DNA from 4 places in the Paenibacillus tianjinensis genome. Region 1 is predicted to be linked to each of the others. Evidence: riboswitches for the same ligand, from Rfam matches in the RefSeq annotation. Region 1 holds a riboswitch; each other region holds the start of a gene.
The links. Region 1 has a riboswitch for cyclic di-GMP ahead of JRJ22_RS02525 (transglutaminase-like domain-containing protein). Riboswitches for the same ligand answer to the same signal wherever they lie in the genome.
Positions count from the first base shown of each region.

Region 1 (5,208 bases):
CTGGTGAGCTGGGTGGGCTTCCGGCAGACGATGGTTGAATATGTACGGGAGGAGCGCTTCGCCGGAGAGACGAAGTACCCGCTGAAGAAAATGATCCGGTTTGCGCTGGACGGCATCACCTCCTTTTCACATAAACCGCTCAAAATAGCCTCATATATAGGCTTTTTCCTGTCCTTCTCCAGCTTTCTGTACCTGTTTTTTGTATTGTTCCAGAAATTATTTACCTCCTGGACGGTTCCCGGCTGGGCTTCTATAGTGGGTGTCAATTTATTATTTAACGGTATCGTGCTGATGCTGCTTGGGGTAATTGGAGAATATATCGGACGTATTTATGATGAATCCAAGGATAGACCGCTCTATATCGTGCGCGAAACCAAGGGCTATCATGACGGAGAGATTGACGACAAGCGAGAGGATAATTACGATGGCAGGTAAGAAGCTGAATGCGGGAGTTATCCAGTTTTTAAAATTCAATGCCGTGGGGCTGCTGAATACACTGATTGATTTTGCAGTATTTACCCTGCTTCATTCACTGGGAATGATCAATACCCCGGCGCAGATTATTTCTTATAGTGCAGGTACAGCAAACAGCTTCGTTTGGAATAAAAAAGTGACTTTTCGTGACCGCAACGCTGGCAAGAAGGGATCTGACAGGCTGCAGCTGGTGAAGTTTATCGTACTCAATCTGGTGGTGCTTGGAATTTCAGTACTGCTGATGCATCTTCTTACAGACAGCTTCGGGATTCAGGTATTGATTGCCAAGGTACTCGTTACGTTCGTCACTGTGATTATCAATTTTTTCGGAAGCCGCATGTGGGTTTTTTAAGACAAATATTAGAACAGGGCTTGCCCGGTTCCAGACTAACGGGGTGATGAATATGCGGAAGTTTTCCTATTTGATTATACTGGCCGGAATCCTTGTCATGCTGTATCCGAAAGCGAACGAGTGGTATAACGACAGACAGCAGGAAAAATTGCTGGCAGAGGCTGAGCAGGCCTATAGTGAGGTTGTCCCAACGGCTGAACCGGATCTGAAAAAGCCGTACGCCGAGGTCACCCAGCTTTTGGCAGATGAATCAGCGGATGAGGAACAGGTGCAGCCATCAGCACAGCCCTCTCCGGAGATTAAGGTGGGCGGTAAGATTATCGGAATTATCCAGATCGACCGGATTGACTTGAAGCTGCCTGTCTTAGAGGGGGCGACCAAATCTAATATGAAGCATGCTGCTGCCCATATGAAGGAGACGGCTCCGCTCGGCGAAGTCGGAAATGCAGCCATTGCCGCTCACCGGTCAAGAACTACGGGGAGACTGTTCAACCGGTTAAATGAAGTGAAGATCGGTGATATGATCTCAATCAAAACGAGTGCAGAAGAATACCAATACAAGGTTTATGATATTTCTGTAGTAGAGCCGACGGATGTATCGGTGCTGAATGGGGATAACATGAATAAAATCCTAACTCTGATTACTTGTGATCCGCTGGTAAATCCGACACACCGCCTGATAATCCACGCAAAATTATCCTGAATTTGAGGCTGGGGAGAATTGACCCGAAATATGATAAATTTTAGTGGAAAGTGTTAGAAATCTAGCAATTTGGGGCTTGTATAAAGATGACAATATGATACTATATAACTATAAAAGCTATACACGATAACGGCAAACCTATCGAAAGGTAGGGACGCAAAGCTAAAGGGCCTTCCCGAAAGGATGGCAGCCAGCTACCGAATGAAGGGCTTTTTTTGTTTGCTTTTTTAAAGTGAATCTAGCATTTATTGGTAGATGAGAGAACAGATAAAGCTACAACGATAACGGCAAACCTATCGAAAGGTAGGGACGCAAAGCTAAAGGGCCTTCCCGAAAGGATGGCAGCCAGCTACCGAAAGGGGTTTTATCCAATGAAAAAGTTCTATTTTATGTTATTAACCTTGTTTGTAGTAGTCACATCAGTTCAGACAAGCCCAGCTACGGCCGCAACAGCAGATTCGAGCTGGTTGAATACAACGAAATTGGATCAGGGAGTTGTCGCAGTTTCTTATGAGGTACCTACAGACAAACGCATTAAGGTCATGATCACCAAGGACGGCAACAGCTACACTTATAACTTATATGCTTTCCAATCTACGGAGTCTTTCCCGCTGCAACAAGGTAATGGAACCTATAAAGTGTCTATTCTTGAGAATACAAGCGGCAACAAATATAAAGTAGTTTCTTCTGAGAATGTAGAACTTAACCTGAGCAATGCCAACGCCGTATACTTGAGTTCCGTACAGAACGTGAAATGGAGCTCTTCCGATAAATCTGTATTGAAAGCTAAACAGCTTACACAAGGACTGACTACAGATGAAGCAAAGGTAAAAGTCATTTATAACTACATCGTTGCAAATGTGAAGTATGATTACCAGCTGGCTGCAACTGTTACACAGGATTATATCCCGAAGAACGACAACACATTACTCACCAAAAAAGGAATTTGCTATGATTATGCTTCGCTATTTGCTACCATGCTGCGCAGTGAAGGGATTCCGACAAAATTGGTAATGGGCAATACCAGTTATGTTTCAACGTATCATGCTTGGAATGAAGTACTGCTTAACGGTAAATGGGTAACAATCGATACAACAGTTGACGCTGGATTGGCTAAGAACAGTAAAGAAACAGCACTGATCAAAGTAGCGAGCAAATATAGCGCTGCAAAATTTTATTAATAATTCATTATATAAATCCTAGACAATACGTAAGATAACTTGCTTAAAGATTAAGCAGGTTATCTTTTTTAGTTAAGGGGGTTGCTTTTCAATAGGTATCTGCGGTATTATAGGTAAGCGTTGTTAGAGCGCACAAAAGTTTGGCTGAAATGACTGAATAAGAAATTTCAAAAAAAACTTGCGTTTCTAAATCAAACGTGATATATTATAAGAGTTGCTGGTGATGAGCTAATGGTCACTGACAACGAGCTTGATCTTTGAAAACTGAACAACGAGTGAGTATCTGGAGATCACCTCGGTGAGATCCAAAATTAGAGAATGCAAATTCTCGTCAGATGTTTCAAAATGAGCAATCGCTCTTTCTAAATACCAATTTGGAGAGTTTGATCCTGGCTCAGGACGAACGCTGGCGGCGTGCCTAATACATGCAAGTCGAGCGGAGCTTATCCTTCGGGATAAGCTTAGCGGCGGACGGGTGAGTAACACGTAGGCAACCTACCCCTCAGACTGGGATAACTACCGGAAACGGTAGCTAATACCGGATAATTCCTTTCTTCTCCTGAAGAAAGGATGAAAGGCGGAGCAATCTGCTACTGAGGGATGGGCCTGCGGCGCATTAGCTAGTTGGTGAGGTAACGGCTCACCAAGGCGACGATGCGTAGCCGACCTGAGAGGGTGAACGGCCACACTGGGACTGAGACACGGCCCAGACTCCTACGGGAGGCAGCAGTAGGGAATCTTCCGCAATGGGCGAAAGCCTGACGGAGCAACGCCGCGTGAGTGATGAAGGTTTTCGGATCGTAAAGCTCTGTTGCCAGGGAAGAACGTCCGGTAGAGTAACTGCTACCGGAGTGACGGTACCTGAGAAGAAAGCCCCGGCTAACTACGTGCCAGCAGCCGCGGTAATACGTAGGGGGCAAGCGTTGTCCGGAATTATTGGGCGTAAAGCGCGCGCAGGCGGCTATTTAAGTCTGGTGTTTAAACCTTGGGCTCAACCTGGGGTCGCACTGGAAACTGGATGGCTTGAGTACAGAAGAGGAAAGTGGAATTCCACGTGTAGCGGTGAAATGCGTAGATATGTGGAGGAACACCAGTGGCGAAGGCGACTTTCTGGGCTGTAACTGACGCTGAGGCGCGAAAGCGTGGGGAGCAAACAGGATTAGATACCCTGGTAGTCCACGTCGTAAACGATGAGTGCTAGGTGTTAGGGGTTTCGATACCCTTGGTGCCGAAGTTAACACAGTAAGCACTCCGCCTGGGGAGTACGGTCGCAAGACTGAAACTCAAAGGAATTGACGGGGACCCGCACAAGCAGTGGAGTATGTGGTTTAATTCGAAGCAACGCGAAGAACCTTACCAGGTCTTGACATCCCTCTGAATCCTCTAGAGATAGAGGCGGCCTTCGGGACAGAGGAGACAGGTGGTGCATGGTTGTCGTCAGCTCGTGTCGTGAGATGTTGGGTTAAGTCCCGCAACGAGCGCAACCCTTGACTTTAGTTGCCAGCAGGTAAGGCTGGGCACTCTAGAGTGACTGCCGGTGACAAACCGGAGGAAGGTGGGGATGACGTCAAATCATCATGCCCCTTATGACCTGGGCTACACACGTACTACAATGGCCGGTACAACGGGAAGCGAAACCGCGAGGTGGAGCCAATCCCAGCAAAGCCGGTCTCAGTTCGGATTGCAGGCTGCAACTCGCCTGCATGAAGTCGGAATTGCTAGTAATCGCGGATCAGCATGCCGCGGTGAATACGTTCCCGGGTCTTGTACACACCGCCCGTCACACCACGAGAGTTTACAACACCCGAAGTCGGTGGGGTAACCCGCAAGGGGGCCAGCCGCCGAAGGTGGGGTAGATGATTGGGGTGAAGTCGTAACAAGGTAGCCGTATCGGAAGGTGCGGCTGGATCACCTCCTTTCTATGGAGAATCGTTTCCTGCAATGGAAACATTCAAATCTTAAATCTAACCGGTCGGTTAGTTACTCACTCGTTGGTCAGTTTTGAGAGTTTAAGCTCTCTACTTGATCCTTGAAAACTGGATACCGAAACGAATTTGCGTTTTAGAACATTCTTTAAGCTGAACTTGTGTAAACAAGTTTCAATTATAGCAATGCTGGCGATTTTCCTAACGGAAAACGCATGGTTAAGCTAATAAGAGCACACGGAGGATGCCTAGGCGCCAGGAGCCGACGAAGGACGTGGCGAACAACGAAACTGCCTCGGGGAGCTGTAAGCAAGCTTTGATCCGGGGGTGTCCGAATGGGGAAACCCAGCTGTGGTAATTCGCAGTTACTCACACCTGAATACATAGGGTATGTAGAGGCAGACCAGGGGAACTGAAACATCTAAGTACCCTGAGGAAGAGAAAACAATAGTGATTCCGTCAGTAGCGGCGAGCGAACGCGGAACAGCCTAAACCAAGGGGCTTGCCCCTTGGGGTTGTGGGACGTCTCACATGGAGTTACAAAGGAATATGGTAGGTGAAGAGGTCTGGAAA
Region 1 covers NZ_CP070969.1:571,973-577,180, forward strand. The annotation lists gene JRJ22_RS02510 (glycosyltransferase family 2 protein) at 1-435, shown strand, start outside; gene JRJ22_RS02515 (GtrA family protein) at 425-826, shown strand; gene JRJ22_RS02520 (class D sortase) at 879-1,529, shown strand; cyclic di-GMP riboswitch class I at 1,651-1,731, shown strand; cyclic di-GMP riboswitch class I at 1,806-1,886, shown strand; gene JRJ22_RS02525 (transglutaminase-like domain-containing protein) at 1,901-2,710, shown strand; rRNA gene JRJ22_RS02530 (16S ribosomal RNA) at 3,082-4,629, shown strand; rRNA gene JRJ22_RS02535 (23S ribosomal RNA) at 4,853-5,208, shown strand, end outside.

Region 2 (5,208 bases), 2.8 Mb from region 1:
CCTGCCAATGTGCCTCATCTGTACCAAGGCTCTCCAACACCAGCTCGGTCCGCATCCATCCGGGTGAAAGCGGAATAACGGCAATTCCGTCCGCAGCGAGTTCAACAGACAATCCGTAAGCCATGCGGACCAGCGCATTTTTGGCCAGATCATAATATAAATTACCGATGTATTTATAACGGTCCCAATAAGTGGTGTGAATAATTAATCCTCTACTGTCCTGATTACTGCGCATTAGCGGAATCGCATAATAATTAGTCATCAGCTGCGCCTTGACACCAGCATCGAACATATTTCCCCAGTGTTCTGTCGGTAGCTCCCAGAACGGTTTACTGTCAATCGGGAGTTCATTACCACCCCATACATTGTTGACCAGGATATCAAGTCTGCCCTGTTCTTTAGCGATCTGCCGGACAACACTCTCTGTCTGACTATCCTGAGTGTGGTCACAGCGGATAGCCGCACCCTCGCCTCCACTAAGGCGAATCTCATTTATTACACTGTCTACTGTCCCTTTCCGTCGCCCTTCCTGCTGGGCACCGGAACTTCTGCCGGTTAGATAGACGTAAGCACCCGCTTTGGCCAGTTCCATCGCGATCCCCCTTCCTGCTCCTCTGCTTGCTCCGGTAACCAGTGCTACTTTTCCCCGCAGATTTATCAACATTATCTCGCTCCTCTCCATTTACAGTCCTTAGTATTGTTTCTCCACTTTCGTAATTATTGTAACGCTTATATATGACACCAATTGACATATATATGTGGTACACTGAAAAAAAAACAGTTTAGAAGAGGAGTTAGTGACTTAATGAGAGCAGACCGCTTATTATCCATAATGCTTCTGCTGCAAAGTCGAGGCAAACTCAGCTCACGTGAGCTTGCACGTATGCTTGAGGTCTCTGAGCGGACCGTTATACGCGACATGGAGGCGCTCAGTGCCTCCGGAGTCCCTGTGCTGGCAGAAAGGGGCCGTGATGGCGGCTGGATGCTTGCTGAAGGCTACAGAACTTCCTTGACAGGAATGAAGCCGAATGAGATTGGCTCTTTGCTCCTGACAGCAGATGCTTCTATCTTAGAAGCGCTGGGAATTCAGGATGATTTCTCTTCTGCTGTCCGCAAACTGGAAGCAGCAGCCAAACCTCAAGACTCTCCGCTCCAATTTCTGAGTTCGCGTATCCATATCGACGGTGCCGGATGGCATCCTTCTGGTGAGTCTTATCCTTTCCTTACACTGCTGCAGGAAGCTATCTGGGAGAACCGAAAAGTATCGCTCACTTACAGTAATGGCGATGAATGCAAGGCTAGGCTGATTTCTCCGCTGGGACTTGTGGCCAAACGCGGTGTCTGGTATGTCGTTGCCGAAAGCAGCAATGGAATGAGGACCTACCGGGTTTCCAGAATCACCGATGCCGAAATCACCTGCGATACATTTACCCGTCCGTCAGGATTTGAGCTGGCCCGCTATTGGGAGGAATCCACATCCTCCTTCAAATCAACACTGCCCCGCTACCCTGCCACCTTGCTGCTCAAGGAAACTGCATTAGCGTCGCTTCAGCAGGAGCGGTATGTATCCGTCACAAGCATCGAGCCGTCCTCCAGAGCCGGCTGGCTGACAGTCCATGCTGATTTCCAGACACTGGAATCTGCCTGCAAAATGATATTGTCCTTAGGACAACAGACTCTGGTAACCAGGCCTCAGGAACTAATTGACATTGTGATGACCAGCTTGCGGGAAACCATCACCTTATATGAAGAAAGAATGCAACAACCCTTTCTTTAGACATGGTTAATTGATGATTTATGTCAGTTCTTACAATAGACTGATCCCCCGTTAATCACCTATAATATTACAATACACACCATATTTTTTAGGGGGAACTTTATTATGAACTGGATGACCAAGCTTCCGTTAAAACAGAGAATTGTTGCCGGTTGTTATCTTGTCGCTGCATTATTTGCTGTCCCGGTTTTAATCACGATGGTGATTATGGGCAAAATCATTCTCGGCATCGTACTCGTTGCCGCACTGGCCGGTCTGACTTATCCGCTTGCGCGCTATGTAGAGAGAACGCTTACATCCTCTTTTGACGATATTTCCAATGTAACTCACACGATTGCAAAAGGTGACTTCACCCTGAGGGCAGACGAAAACGGATCTATGGGCGAGGTCAGCCGTTCCTTCAACACTATGATTGACAAGCTGAAGAAAATTCTTACAGAGGCTTCACAGATCACCCGCCATGTAATGGATGCCAGCAGAGGCATTGAGGACAAAAACCACAATCTAAAAATAGTAATGGCACAGGTTGCTTCTTCCTCCAATGAACTTGCCCAGGGGGCAAATGAAATTTCCGTGGACATTGCAGATATGACGGATTCGATCAAAGATATTGAAACGAAAGTATCCAACTACACAAGCTCTACCAAAGAAATGAATAAACGATCTATACATACGCTTGAACTGGTCGAAAAAGGCAGGCTGTCCGTTGATACCCAGGCAGAAGGCATGCGCAAAAATATTGAAGCCACGAACAAGGTGGCTAGCACCATCGAGACGCTCTCACAAAATGCCCGCGGCATTTCGATGATTGCTAAGAGCATTACTGAAATCGCCGAGCAGACCAATCTGCTGTCACTGAACGCCTCGATTGAGGCTGCACGTGCGGGTGAGCATGGACGCGGTTTCGCCGTTGTCGCTCAGGAAGTACGAAAGCTCGCTGAAGAGTCCACTTCCTCCACCAAAGAAGTCTTCAGTCTGGTCCGCAGCATTGAAGCCGATATCAAGCAGGCTGTGGAGAATATCGCAATCAATGAAGAAGTGGTTCAAGTACAGAATGAGATGATCGTCGAAACGGCACATATTTTCTCGCAAATCGTTCAAAGCGTCCAATACATAACGGAACAAATCTCTGCCTTCTCTGCGGAGAGTGACCTCATGCTGGAAAGTGCGCTCAAGATCTCCAGTGCCATTGAAAATATATCCGCGATCACCCAGCAGACTGCAGCCGGCACTGAAGAAGTATCCGCAGCCATGAATGAGCAGATTAACGCCTTGCAGTCCGTAGCCGATGAGACCGATAAAATGACCCAAGCGGTCTTCCAGCTGCAAAAAACCATTCATATTTTCAAATTTTAATTTACTTAATTCCATTGCTGCCGCTTACCTTAAGCGGCAGTTTTTTTGTGTCTTTACCCTCCGCATAATTTGATTTACTCATAGAAGTAACTGACTATAATGCTTTGCACTTCTCCTCTGCCGCTCCCTTACTTCTTAATAATAACCAGTACGTCTCCGTTTAGGTCTTTTCCCCCAATTAATCTAATTCACATCATGAATTTACAATCACTCTATATAAATAGTACATATAGCCCATTTCTTTTTTGGTGTTGGAAGCTTATCCCTATCTTCACTAACCGTTCAAGTAGTGGTTAGCATTTGCATTATAAGACATTTTTTTCATTCCATATATCCCGATTAAAGTTCTGCAATTCGTCAATTTCTGATTTTTTCCGCAGAAAATATATTGACAAAGATAGAGTTAAAAATATATTGTAAAGTAAAATTATCCAATGAAAATTTAAACAATTATTGGCAAAATTCTCCGAAAGGGAATGACGCAAAGCCATGGATCTACAGTCTCATTTTATCGGGACCAGGACAGCCAGGTTGCCTAAGAGCCGGAACGTTTGAGACCTCTCACGTTCTAAATGACTATTTAAGCAACCGCCTGTACTCCCTGAGTACAGGTTTTCTATTTTCGTAAGATAAATACACAATGGATAGGGTGGAGCTTTTGAAAACAGTCGCAGATTATATGGCTGAGGCACTACGAAACCTCGGTGTAACACATTCCTTTGGTATCATTGGCAAATCTATTTGTCCTGTTGTTCTCAAAATGGTTGATTACGGCATTGAGTTTATTCCAGGAAGACATGAATCAAGCTCCGGATTCGAAGCCGCCGGCTATGCTCTTAAAACCGGTAATCTCGGGGTAGCCTTCGGCACCTCAGGACCCGGCGGAACGAATTTACTCACTGCTGCAGCCCATGCCAAGGCGAATAACCTTCCTGTCCTGTTTATTACCGGACATCAGTCCATAAAGGAGCTGGGGATTCCCCAGTGTCAGGATTCCTCATCCTATCTGGCGGATCTGGCAGAGATGTTCAGACCCGCTACGCTATTCAGCAAGCTGGTAGAGCGCGGCGATCATTTCAGTACCCTCTTTAATCATGCTGTCTCTATTGCTTTAGGCGGTCAGCGTGGACCGGTCCACTTATGCCTCCCCTTTGATGTCCAGACCGAAAGGCTCGAAGAATGCCGAATTGTGATTCCTGAGCGCGAGCCCGTCATCAGCATCGCTAATTTCGAGCGGGTAGTCTCCGCCATTAATAAGGCCTCTAATCCTCTTATTGTCGCTGGTAAGGGCGTCAATCGATCCGGTGCCCACCAGGAGCTTGCGCAGCTGGCGGAAACGTTCAATATTCCTGTGGTTACTTCTCCCGGGGGCAAAGGCGCCATTGCCTGGGATCACCCGCTGTATCATGGCCCGGTCGGTGTGGGAGGATGCAGTCATGGTGATGATTTGCTGAATAGCAGCGACCTGTATATTGTGCTTGGTTCACGCCTCAGTGATATGACCATCTGTAATCTTAAGGCGGAGAATCATCCGGCTACCCTGATCCAATTCGATGTCGATCCTACTTATGTCGGTAAAATTCTGAACTCACAGACTATCCCGGTTAGCGGTGATGTTCGTGACAATCTGGCTTACTACCTGCAGAATATCGATAGAGATACTATTAAAAAACATGAAACAAAAGCCGATGTTCATTATGCAGAAAAATTACCAGTACTGCCTAAACTTTCACTTGCTTCGGTAATGAGTACATTTAGTGACCTGATCCCATATAACAGTTCAGTTTTTGTGGATGATGGCAGCCATGGCTTCAATGCCGTGAAATGGTACAACGTGAAGAAACCCGGCAGCTTTATTTTCGATGCTTATTTTGCCTGCATGGGCAATGCCATCGGTATGGCTATAGGCGCTAAAGTTGCTGCGCCGGAAGAAACGGTATTCTGCATTACCGGAGACGGCTGCTTTATGATGCTTGGCGCGGAAATAAACACCGCAGTGTGCAAAAACATTCCGGTTATTTTTATCGTGGTCAACAACATGCAGCTGGATATGGCTCTAAAGGGTATGGAAAAAA
Region 2 covers NZ_CP070969.1:4,010,090-4,015,297, forward strand. The annotation lists gene JRJ22_RS18310 (SDR family NAD(P)-dependent oxidoreductase) at 1-664, opposite strand, end outside; gene JRJ22_RS18315 (helix-turn-helix transcriptional regulator) at 806-1,777, shown strand; gene JRJ22_RS18320 (methyl-accepting chemotaxis protein) at 1,883-3,133, shown strand; cyclic di-GMP riboswitch class I at 3,579-3,672, shown strand; gene JRJ22_RS18325 (thiamine pyrophosphate-binding protein) at 3,783-5,208, shown strand, end outside.
Region 2: linked by a shared signal. The riboswitch ahead of JRJ22_RS18325 (thiamine pyrophosphate-binding protein) and the one ahead of JRJ22_RS02525 (transglutaminase-like domain-containing protein) in region 1 are both predicted to bind cyclic di-GMP.

Region 3 (5,208 bases), 370 kb from region 1:
GTCATCCGAAGAGGCCGTAAACGTATATCTCTCACTATATATCGGCATGATCGATCCGGTCCAGCGAACCGAGAAGAGATCCTTCCCAAGGCCGACTGCCGGAGCGTCCCCATGCCAGTTGAAGTCAATCTTGTTGTCATTACGAATCAGCTGTGCTCCGCCGGACAGGTCAATATTGTTGAAATATTGCGCCCTTAATCCCTTGGTCGAAGCGGAAGGCTTCGTGTTCGGATTGCTGGCGAGCATAATAATATAATCATCGCGGGAAACGATGTAATTATCATTCATAAAATTTTTGATTTTCTGCAGATCATTTTTTTCAGTCAGCATTTTCCCCCATGTCATGGTATATACCCATTTACTTTGGGTTTGAGACAATATAACAGGGTCTGGGAGCTCTCCGCTTTCCCCGATGCCGATAGGCTTTCCGTCTGCCAGCTTCAGCAGATTCTCATAATAGGACTGCTTGAAGTCATTGTTATAAATATCTGCCGCCAGAATGTCCACTTTTCCCGATCCGGGAAAATAGGGTTCAAAGTCATCCGACCATTCATTAGGTGCATTAGGGTTCCATACCCATAACAGATTGTTCAGCTTGTGCGTGTTTGTTAAACGGTTATACATGATGTCCCAGAGCTTAGTGAAGTTGTCTTTATTCCCCCACCAGAACCAGTCTCCGTTCATTTCATGATAGGGACGCCACAGAACCGGTACTCCGGCATCCTGAAGATCTTCCAGATACCCGGCAATCTCGTCAATATCGGCAATCAGATTCTTATATTGTGCTGTTCCCGGAGTCACATAGGCATCAAACATCTCCTGGCTGAGACTCATATGCACATTGGCCCATTCCGGAGAAGTGCCGGGCAGGTTCTGATGAAAGGTCATCGCTACAATGCCTCCGCCCTTATGCCATTTAATTGCACTGTTCACCACAGCCTTACGCTGCCGCTTAATGGCCGATTCCGATTGATTATTGATTGCTCCAAGCTCATAACCGTGCAAAACAGCAGATTGCCCGGTGGCCTTTTTCAGCTTATTGTTGAATTCATCAGGACTTTCCAGATAGTCATGCTGTCCTGAAATCATGCCGTTACCGCTGAGATTCGATAGATAGGTCAGCAAATCGGCCGCCTCCTGGGAAGCGTTAGGATTGATCGGAGTATTCACTGCTGCCGGGATAGACACAGTCCGGGTAACAGGAAGGCTGCGTACCTCCGACCAGGGCAGTAAAGAGAGAATGAAGATAATAGGCAAAATCGTCGTAAATAGCCGGAACTTGCGGTTAGTGTTCAATGTTAACTCCTTTCTCCAGCCGTTAAACCTCTATGAAGCAAGTGACGGTTCCCTTAGCAGGACAGTCACTTTGCAGCCAACTGAGGCCTATAGCTTAGTAGCCCTGCTGGTAAGCAGGGCCCTAATAGGTGGACTTTTGAGGATTTAGTATTGTAACGGCTTAACCAGCATCAGTGACGGCGGTGATATAACAGACTGCCGATCGCTTATTTTAGGAAGCAGAAGGTAGGAACAAGGCGCTTGTTGGGACAGTCCCCTTTAACTGGCTCGGGCTTTCCCACATCAGCTTCGCTCTTGCATCCCCTTGGTTCTCATAATATTCCACTTTAATATCATATAACTGTCCTGCCTGCAGGTTTATGCTTCCCATGCGTTCGGTTCCACTCTGCTTCACCCAGCTGTCGATGATGAGACTGCCATTGACCCAGACACGGACACCGTCGTCTGAAGAGGTATAGATTTGGTACGTCTCACTATACAGCGGCTTAATTTTACCGCTCCAGCGTACGGAGAAGAAATCCACTCCGATTGCCGCATCCGGCGAGCCCAAACGCCAGTTGAGGTCAAGAACCGCATCGGTGCGTACAACTGCGGGAGTTCCCGCCAGCTGCATATTGTTGAAATACTCCCCTTGCAGCCCGTTGACCGCAGGTGCTGCTGTCGGCGCTGGCGTTGGCGTTGCTGTTGGCGTTGGTGCCGCTGTTGGCGTTGGTGCCGCTGTCGGCGTTGGAGCTGCTGTCGGCGCTTGCGTTGCTGTCGGCGTTGGTGCTGCTGTCGGCGCTGGCGTTGCTGTCGGCGCTGGCGACACTGTTACTGTCTGTACCATGGCCAGCGAATTCGTCATTAATGACGATTCAACAGTATTTATAGATGATATGGAGCTTTTTAAGAACAATGCGCTTGAAGGAACGGTTACTTTGGCCTGGCTTGGACTCTGCCACATCATCCGGATATTGGCGTCACCGGCATTTTCATAATATTCTACTTTAATGTCATAATACTGTCCTGCTTTCAGGGCAATGCTTCCGGTACGCTCGGTACCGCTCTGTTTCATCCAGCTGTCGATAACGGCCGTTCCATTCACATAGACACGAATACCATCATCCGATGTTGTATAGAATTGATAGGTTTCACTATAAGAAGGCTTAATCAGACCGGTCCAGCGTACGGAAAAAATATCTACAGGCAATGAAGCATCCGGTGATGCCTGACGCCAGTTGAAATTAAGTAAACTATCATTGCGTACCAGCACAGGCGTGCCGGACAGCGTCATATTCTTGAAATATTCACCTGTAAGCCCGTTTACCAGCGGTACCGGTGCCTGCAATGTATTTTCAGGTAAGGAGGTCGGCGTTGGTGTAGCTGTAGGTGCTACCGTTGGAGTTGGTGTCGCTGTAGGCGTTGCCGTTGGTGTCGCTGTTGGCGCTACTGTTGGTGTCGCTGTTGGCGCTACCGTTGGTGTCGCTGTTGGCGTTGCTGTCGGCGTTGCCGTTGCACCAGGGACTGTCCATGCCTTATATTCATCCCGGGTCAGGGTGTAGCTGTCATTCATAAAGCTTGTGATTGTAGTCGTGCTGTTGTTATCATAGAGCATTTTTCCCCAGTTCATCATATAAACGTAATTCTTCTGGGATAGCTGCAGCTTAGCTATACTCGGCATCTCGCCATTCTCACCGATGCCAACCGGTTTACCGGCAGCCAGACTGACCAGGCTGTCATAATATTTATTCATATAATCATTATTGTATATGTCAGCTGCAAGTACATCGACCTTATTCGCACCAGGATAGGTCAGCTCATAGGGATCAGACCAGGCATTCGGAGCATTCGGATTCCATACCCACAGCAGATTGTTAAGTTTATGATAGTTAACAAACCGGTCATACATAATATTCCACAGTCCGGCGAAGTTGGTCTTCTTTCCCCACCAGAACCAGTCTCCGTTCATCTCATGGTAAGGTCTCCAAAGTACGGGGACTCCTGCATCCCGCAGGCTTTTGAGTGAAACTGCAACTTTATCGAGATCGGCAATCAGTGCGTTGTACTGTGCCGTACCTGGTGTTATATATTTGTTAAACTCTGCTTGTGTCAATGATTTCTGCACATTAGCCCAATCATACGTAGTGCCCGGCAGATTCTCATGAAAAGTCATGGCTACGATACCGCCGGATTTAGACCAGTTGATCGCACTATTGACTACATTCTTCCGTTGCATTGCGGCGGTGCTTTCGGATTGTCCGCTGATAACTCCCAGCTCATATCCGTGAAGTGCGGCATATTGTCCGCTTGTTCCTTTCAGCTTGTTGCTAAATTCATCCGGGCTCTCCAGATAATCATGCTGGCCTGAAATAATTCCTTTTCCGGAAATAGAATACAGACTATCGAGGAGCTTGACGGCTTCAGCTGAAGCGTCCGGATTAACTGGCACAGCTGTACTTGAAGCTGCTTTAACCGAGGAAGGTGCAAATCCTAGTCCAAGCGGTACGGCGGACAAAAACACAGCCAGAGACAACACGGCGGACAACAAACGAAACTTACGGTAAGTTTTCAAAATGATCTTCCTTTCGGTAGCCAGGCTGCCACTTTTAAGAGGCCCTATAGCTTTGCGTCCCTATCTTTCGAGTAGGTTTGCCTTTGTCGTTTTGGAAGGATTTCTCCTTCTTACCGTAAGTATCGACTCTATTAAGTTGTAGGTTTATAGCAAAAATGAAGATTTCTTAATAAATGGTTCTAAATACCTGTTTTGGATTTGTAACAATTGGTTAAATAGATTATTTAGGCCTACGAAATGAACTGGTGCAATGCTATATCCTTCCAGTCCAAGGTGATTCGGATATTATCCTCTTCCACCAGCTCGGATCCGGTCTGCACTTCGATAAACTCCACATCCGTCAGCGCAAGGATCGCATGTTTGGTGCCTTCTGGGATGCGAACCACATCGCCAGCCTTCACATTATGCATTTTCTCGTTAATCACAATACTGGCTTCCCCGCTTACAAAGGTCCAGATTTCACTGCGTTTGCGGTGCAGCTGGTAGCTGATGTTCTTGCCCTCTTCAATAAAAATCCGCTTAGTCAGGACTTCATTGCCCTCATCGTACTTCACATAATCAATGACCTTGTAATGGCCCCAGCGGCGTTCCTCGAACATCGGTCTTTGCTCGTAAGACTTCAATACTTCTTTGATCCGCGGGCTTTCCGCTTTATGCGTAACCAAGATGCCATCCGGGCTGGCGGCGATAATTAAGTCCTTCGCCCCGATGACTGTGATCGGAATATCCAGCTCATTGATCAGGCAGGTCCCCTCAGAATCGGCCGTGACAACACCTTTTCCTACCAGATTGCTGCTCATTTCTTCGGTCAGCGTGTTCCAGGTACCCAGGTCCTTCCAGAAGCCTGCATAAGGCTGAACCACGATATTCTCCTCTTTTTCCACCACTTCATAGTCAAAGCTGATGGAGGCAAGCAGTTTATACTGCTTCTGAAGTTCCTCGTAGTTAAGCGGCAGCCCTTTGCGTTGCAGAATATCAAGCAGATAACCCAAGCGGAAAGCGAATACCCCGCAATTCCAAAGGGCTCCTTTGCTGATCAGACCTTCGGCTTGTACACGGTCAGGTTTTTCCTGGAAATGGCTCACTTGCAGATATCCGCTTGTTCCCGCCTCAGCACTGGTAGGGATGATATATCCGTATTTCTCTGACGCATGTTCAGGAACTACGCCCATCAGCGCCAGATTTGCGCCGCTTTCCTCCATGGTCTGCTCAAGCTGGACTACGGTATCGAAAAATGAAGCTTCTACATAGGGATCAACAGGCAGGATAGCGACGGTTTCGTCCGGAGAAACACCGGCCATCGAATACAGGTAAGCTGCTGTCAGTGCTATGGCCGGGAAGGTATCACGGCGCTCAGGCTC
Region 3 covers NZ_CP070969.1:945,997-951,204, reverse strand. The annotation lists gene JRJ22_RS04080 (glycosyl hydrolase) at 1-1,296, opposite strand, end outside; gene JRJ22_RS04075 (PA14 domain-containing protein) at 1,508-3,847, opposite strand; cyclic di-GMP riboswitch class I at 3,860-3,939, opposite strand; gene JRJ22_RS04070 (sugar phosphate nucleotidyltransferase) at 4,078-5,208, opposite strand, start outside.
Region 3: linked by a shared signal. The riboswitch ahead of JRJ22_RS04075 (PA14 domain-containing protein) and the one ahead of JRJ22_RS02525 (transglutaminase-like domain-containing protein) in region 1 are both predicted to bind cyclic di-GMP.

Region 4 (5,208 bases), 1.3 Mb from region 1:
GGCGAACTGGTTCCGCAGCCGGGACAACAGCCGTCTGGTTCACTACGAAGGCGTGTTCTATGACCGCAATTACAATGCGACAAGCGATATGGAGAGCCGGATGTATGCCAAGCCGGCTGACATTGAGGAATATCTGAACGCTAGTCCGGACAAGCCTTATCTTAGCTGCGAATACATGCATGCAATGGGGAATTCGGTAGGCGGCATGCATAAATACACCGAGCTTGAGAATAAGTACCCGATGTACCAGGGCGGCTTCATCTGGGATTACATTGACCAGTCGATTCTGAAGAAGGACCGCTATGGTAACGAGTTCTTCGCTTACGGCGGCGATTTTGGCGATCGTCCGACAGATTACAGCTTCTGCGGCAACGGCATTGTTTATGCCGACCGCCAGTGGACACCGAAGATGCAGGAGGTCAAATTCCTGTATCAGAATTACAAGCTTGCGCCAGACCGGACAGGTATCCGGGTAATAAATGAAAGCTTGTTCGCAGGAACGGATCATCTGGCACTGGAGTACAGCCTGTACTGTGACGGTGAACTGCTTGGCAAGTGGACTACAGAGGTCAATGCTGCGCCGCAAAGTGAAGTGCTGGTTCCGATTGAGCTGCCACATACGGAAGGAACTCCGGGCGAATACAGCATTCAGGCTTCTCTGGTACTGAAGGAAGAAGAGCTTTGGGCTGAAGCGGGATATGAAATTGCCTTTGGCGAATCTGTCTTTGTTGTTGAGGAGACTGTAACAGAGCAACCAGCCGGTGAACTTAAGGTTGTGGTAGGTGATGTGCAGATCGGTGTCCTCGGTGAAGGCTTCACCGTTCTGTTCTCCAAACAGGTCGGATCGCTAGTGTCGCTGAACTACCATGGACACGAAATGATTGAGGCACCTCCGGCTCCGCTGTTCTGGCGTGCGACTACCGATAATGACAAGGGAACCCAGCTCGGGTACCATGCCGGAAGCTGGTATGCGGCAAGCCTGGCCCGCAAATGCGTTGAGGTCAGCCTTGAGCAGCAGGAAGGTGCAGTAACGGTAAGCTTCGATTACCGGTTCAGCATTCATGAAGAGCTGGCGTTCAAGACAGCTTATACCGTCTACGGTGACGGAACGGTCCGGGTAAGAACGCGTTACACCGGTGCTGCCGGTCTTCCGGATCTGCCCATCGTGGCTTTATCCTTCAAAATGTCAGCGGATTACAATCAGTCGGAATGGTATGCGATGGGGCCTGAGGAGAACTACATTGACCGTGCGTTCGGCGCCAGACTTGGTGTGTTCAGCCGGAAGGTGCAGGAGCTGCCGTCCAGGTATCTCGTGCCGCAGGAATCGGGTAACCGTACCGGTGTACGCCGTGTGAAGATTACCGATGAAGCGGGGATAGGCCTGCAAATCTCGGCTCCGGCAGCTGCACCGGTGGAATGTAACCTGTCCCCGTACACCGCGTTTGAGCTGGAGCATGCCTCACATCCGTTTGAGCTCCCGCCGGTTCATTACACAGTAGTGACGGTAGCCGGAAGACAAATGGGTGTAGGCGGAGACGACAGCTGGGGCGCACCGGTGCATAAGGAATACACCATTCCGGCCGAGCAAACCCTTGAATATGAGTTCTTCCTTTCCAGTGTGGGAATGGGAGAAGAATAGCGCAGCATAGCATTAAGTGTATTTTAAAACCACAAACCGGTCTTGGTCCTGAGTTGCAGGGAACTAAGACCGGTTTTGTTTTACAGGTAATTATAACCATGGTAAATTGATGAAGGGACAAACATCCTGCAATTAAAATCCAATAATCAAATGTCCGCGTTAAAGGTAAAATCCCCGAAAGAGGATGACACAAAGCCATGGGTCTAAAGCCGAAGATAGAAGGTCATGATCGCCAGGCTGCATAGGGATATCTATGATTAACGCAAGGACCCGAAAGGGGAACTACATGAAGAAGGTTTCAAAAACGGTAGGTACAATTATGGCTGCGGGTGCATTGCTGCTGTCAGGAACGGTGGGCTGGATGCCTGGTCCTGAAGTAGCCTCAGCAGCAGCGACAGCTGCCAAACCGCCTACCGTGGATCAAGTCATCGGCAAAGTAACGGCAGCTGCCAAAACGCTGAAGAATTTCCACCTGGATGTAATCAAGAAACAGGAGATTCAGACCGGCGGAGTGAAGGTCAGCAACACCAACACACTGAAGCTGGATATCAACCGTCTGCCGAATTTTGCAGCAGCAGGCAGCGTGGATATCAGTTTACTGGAAACATCCTACGATTTATATGCCAATGATAAGGAATTCTACTATCTTGTAGACGGAAGCGAACTTATTGCTGATTCTGAGGATACAGCCGCAGATACCGGAGAAGACGGAGAGGTTAGCAGCTCTGATGCAGTAACAGACGGCGACGGAGAGCCCATCGATCCTGATGCACAGTATTGGCTCGGACTGGAGAAGCAGGAATGGGAGTCTTTTTATTCCAAAGCCCAGTATGATCCTGCATCGATGCTGAATTCGGTCAAAAATGTTAAAAAGTCGATGAAAGTCACTACTGTCGGCACCCAGACCGTTCTGCAGGTTACGGTAACCGATCCGGCAGCGGCTAAGGGACTCATTGCCCTCTATGACCAGGAAAATCTCTGGGACGGCGAGACGCTGGAGCCGAAAAGCGCGACCTGGAAATTGTTCCTCAATACCAAGACCTGGCAGACAGAAAAGCTGACCGTTGATCTGAGTTATGCGCTGGCTTCGGACGGAACGAAAGATACATATACTACAAAAATTGAAGCTAAATATTCTAAGAACAACAAGGTTACAACGATTACAAAACCTGCTGAACTAGAATAATAGAACATTAGAGAGCATGGAGACACCCAGGTATGGCCCGGGTGTCTTTTTTTGTCTAATAGGGAGTGAAATCCAAAAATAGTGGAATTTCTCCCAATGGCAGGTGACTTATGTCCGGGGTCCCTAGGTTCTATAATATGAATGCGGTTACATAAAACCGAGTGATTAAGAAAAAAGGGGAGGCAAAGTATGAAAAGTATGAAACGTGTTTTAGTAGGAATCTCCACATTGCTCGTGATGTCATCTGCTCTCGCAGCGTGCGGCGGTAACTCAAATTCAAACTCGAACTCAAACGCATCAAGCCCAACTACAGCCCCGGCTGCAAACGCTACCGAAGCTCCGGCAAAGAGCAATGGCGAGAAAGTCACCATCAATCTCTGGAGCTTCACGGATGAGATTCCGAACATGACCAAAAAGTATCTGGAAATCCATCCTGAAGCGAATGTGGAGTTCAAAACCACGGTAATCGCTACTACCGATGGCGCTTACCAGCCGGCTCTTGACCAGGCGCTGGCCGCTGGCGGTAAAGATGCCCCGGACATTTATGCAGCTGAATCAGCATTCGTGCTCAAGTATACGCAAGGCGACGCTTCCAGCTATGCCGCTAATTATGCTGACCTGGGTCTGGATGACCAGTTAGTTAAGGATGCGGGCATTGCTCAATACTCCGTGGACATCGGCTCCAAAGACGGACAGCTGAAGGGTCTTGGCTATCAGGCAACTGGTGGTGCCTTTATCTATCGCCGCTCGCTTGCCAAGGATGTGTTTGGAACAGACGATCCTGCTACAATCAAAACCGAAATTGGCCCGGGTTGGGATAAGTTCTTCGAAGCAGCTGCCAAGGTAAAAGCTAAGGGTTATGGCATGGTATCCGGTGACGGAGACATTTGGCACCCGATCGAGAACAGTTCAGACACAGGCTGGATTGTTGACGGCAAGCTTCACATTGATCCTAAGCGTGAAGCGTTCCTGGATCTCTCTAAAAAGCTGAAAGACAATGGCTATTACAACGATACAACTGACTGGACAGAAGCTTGGTTCGCAGATATGTCCGGTTCAGGCGCTCAACCGGTATTCGGCTTCTTCGGTCCTGCTTGGCTCATCAACTATACGATGAAAGATCAAGTGAAAGATACAAGCGGCGACTGGGCTGTAACTGAGCCGCCAACAGGATTCTTCTGGGGAGGTACTTGGTTGCTTGCCAACCAACAAGTTACCAAGGATGATGCTAAGAAACAAGCCGTTGCTGACTTTATCAAATGGGTAACACTCGATACTTCCGAAACAGGCCTCCAATATTACTGGGCTAACGGCACTATGAAGGAAGGCGAGCAAGGTACTAAGGATAGCGTAGCTTCCTCCGTAGTTATGGGCAAATCCAATGGTGAAGTTCCATTGCTCGGCGGGCAGAATATGTTCGATGTATTTGTTCCAGCTAATGCTAACGCTTCCGGTAAGAACTTGACTCAGTACGATGAAACGATCAATAAGCTCTGGCGTGATCAGGTACGTGAGTACACAGCGGGCAACAAGTCCCGTGATAAAGCGCTTGAAACCTTCAAACAGCAAGTTAAAGACCAGCTTAACATTGAAAGCGAATAAGCGGTAGCAGAAGGGGCGGGCGAGTTTTTCCGCCCCTAATATCAATTAATATGAGGTGAGAGCATGCGCCGCAAAGGTGTTAACTATTCGAAATTCGGCTATATTTTTACCTTTCCATTTGTCCTGGCATTTCTGATTTTCTCGCTGTATCCCATTTTATATACGGCATTCATCGGATTCACCAATATGCAGGGACTCATACCGAAACCAATCCACGTTCTGGATAATCCTTTTCAAAACTTCAAAGATCTCCTGTTTGACAACCCTTCATTCAGGAAGTCTCTAATCAATACGGGAGTACTCTGGATTCTCAACTTTGTTCCCCAGATTATCCTCGCACTCCTGCTCACTGCATGGTTCACGAATGTGCGTCTGAACATAAAGGGTAAAGGCCTGTTCAAGGTTTTGCTCTATATGCCTAATATTATCACTGCGAGTACAATCGCCGTACTATTCAGCACTTTGTTTGCCTATCCGGTAGGCCCTGTGAATAGCTTTTTTGATATGATGGGATGGTCCCACGCACCGATTAACTTCCTTCAGGATAAGTCAACGGCACGTGGCATTGTGGCGTTCATCCAATTCTGGATGTGGTACGGTAACACGATGATCATTCTTATTGCTGGCGTTATGGGTATCAATCCTGCGCTCTTTGAATCTGCGGCGATTGATGGTGCTAACGGGTTCCAGACCTTCTTCCGCATTACGCTGCCGAGCCTGCGTACCATTTTATTGTTCACATTGATTACATCCATGGTCGGTGGTTTGACTATGTTCGATA
Region 4 covers NZ_CP070969.1:5,550,532-5,555,739, reverse strand. The annotation lists gene JRJ22_RS25810 (beta-galactosidase, LacZ type) at 1-1,639, shown strand, start outside; cyclic di-GMP riboswitch class I at 1,794-1,884, shown strand; gene JRJ22_RS25805 (DUF6612 family protein) at 1,926-2,825, shown strand; gene JRJ22_RS25800 (ABC transporter substrate-binding protein) at 3,015-4,427, shown strand; gene JRJ22_RS25795 (carbohydrate ABC transporter permease) at 4,491-5,208, shown strand, end outside.
Region 4: linked by a shared signal. The riboswitch ahead of JRJ22_RS25805 (DUF6612 family protein) and the one ahead of JRJ22_RS02525 (transglutaminase-like domain-containing protein) in region 1 are both predicted to bind cyclic di-GMP.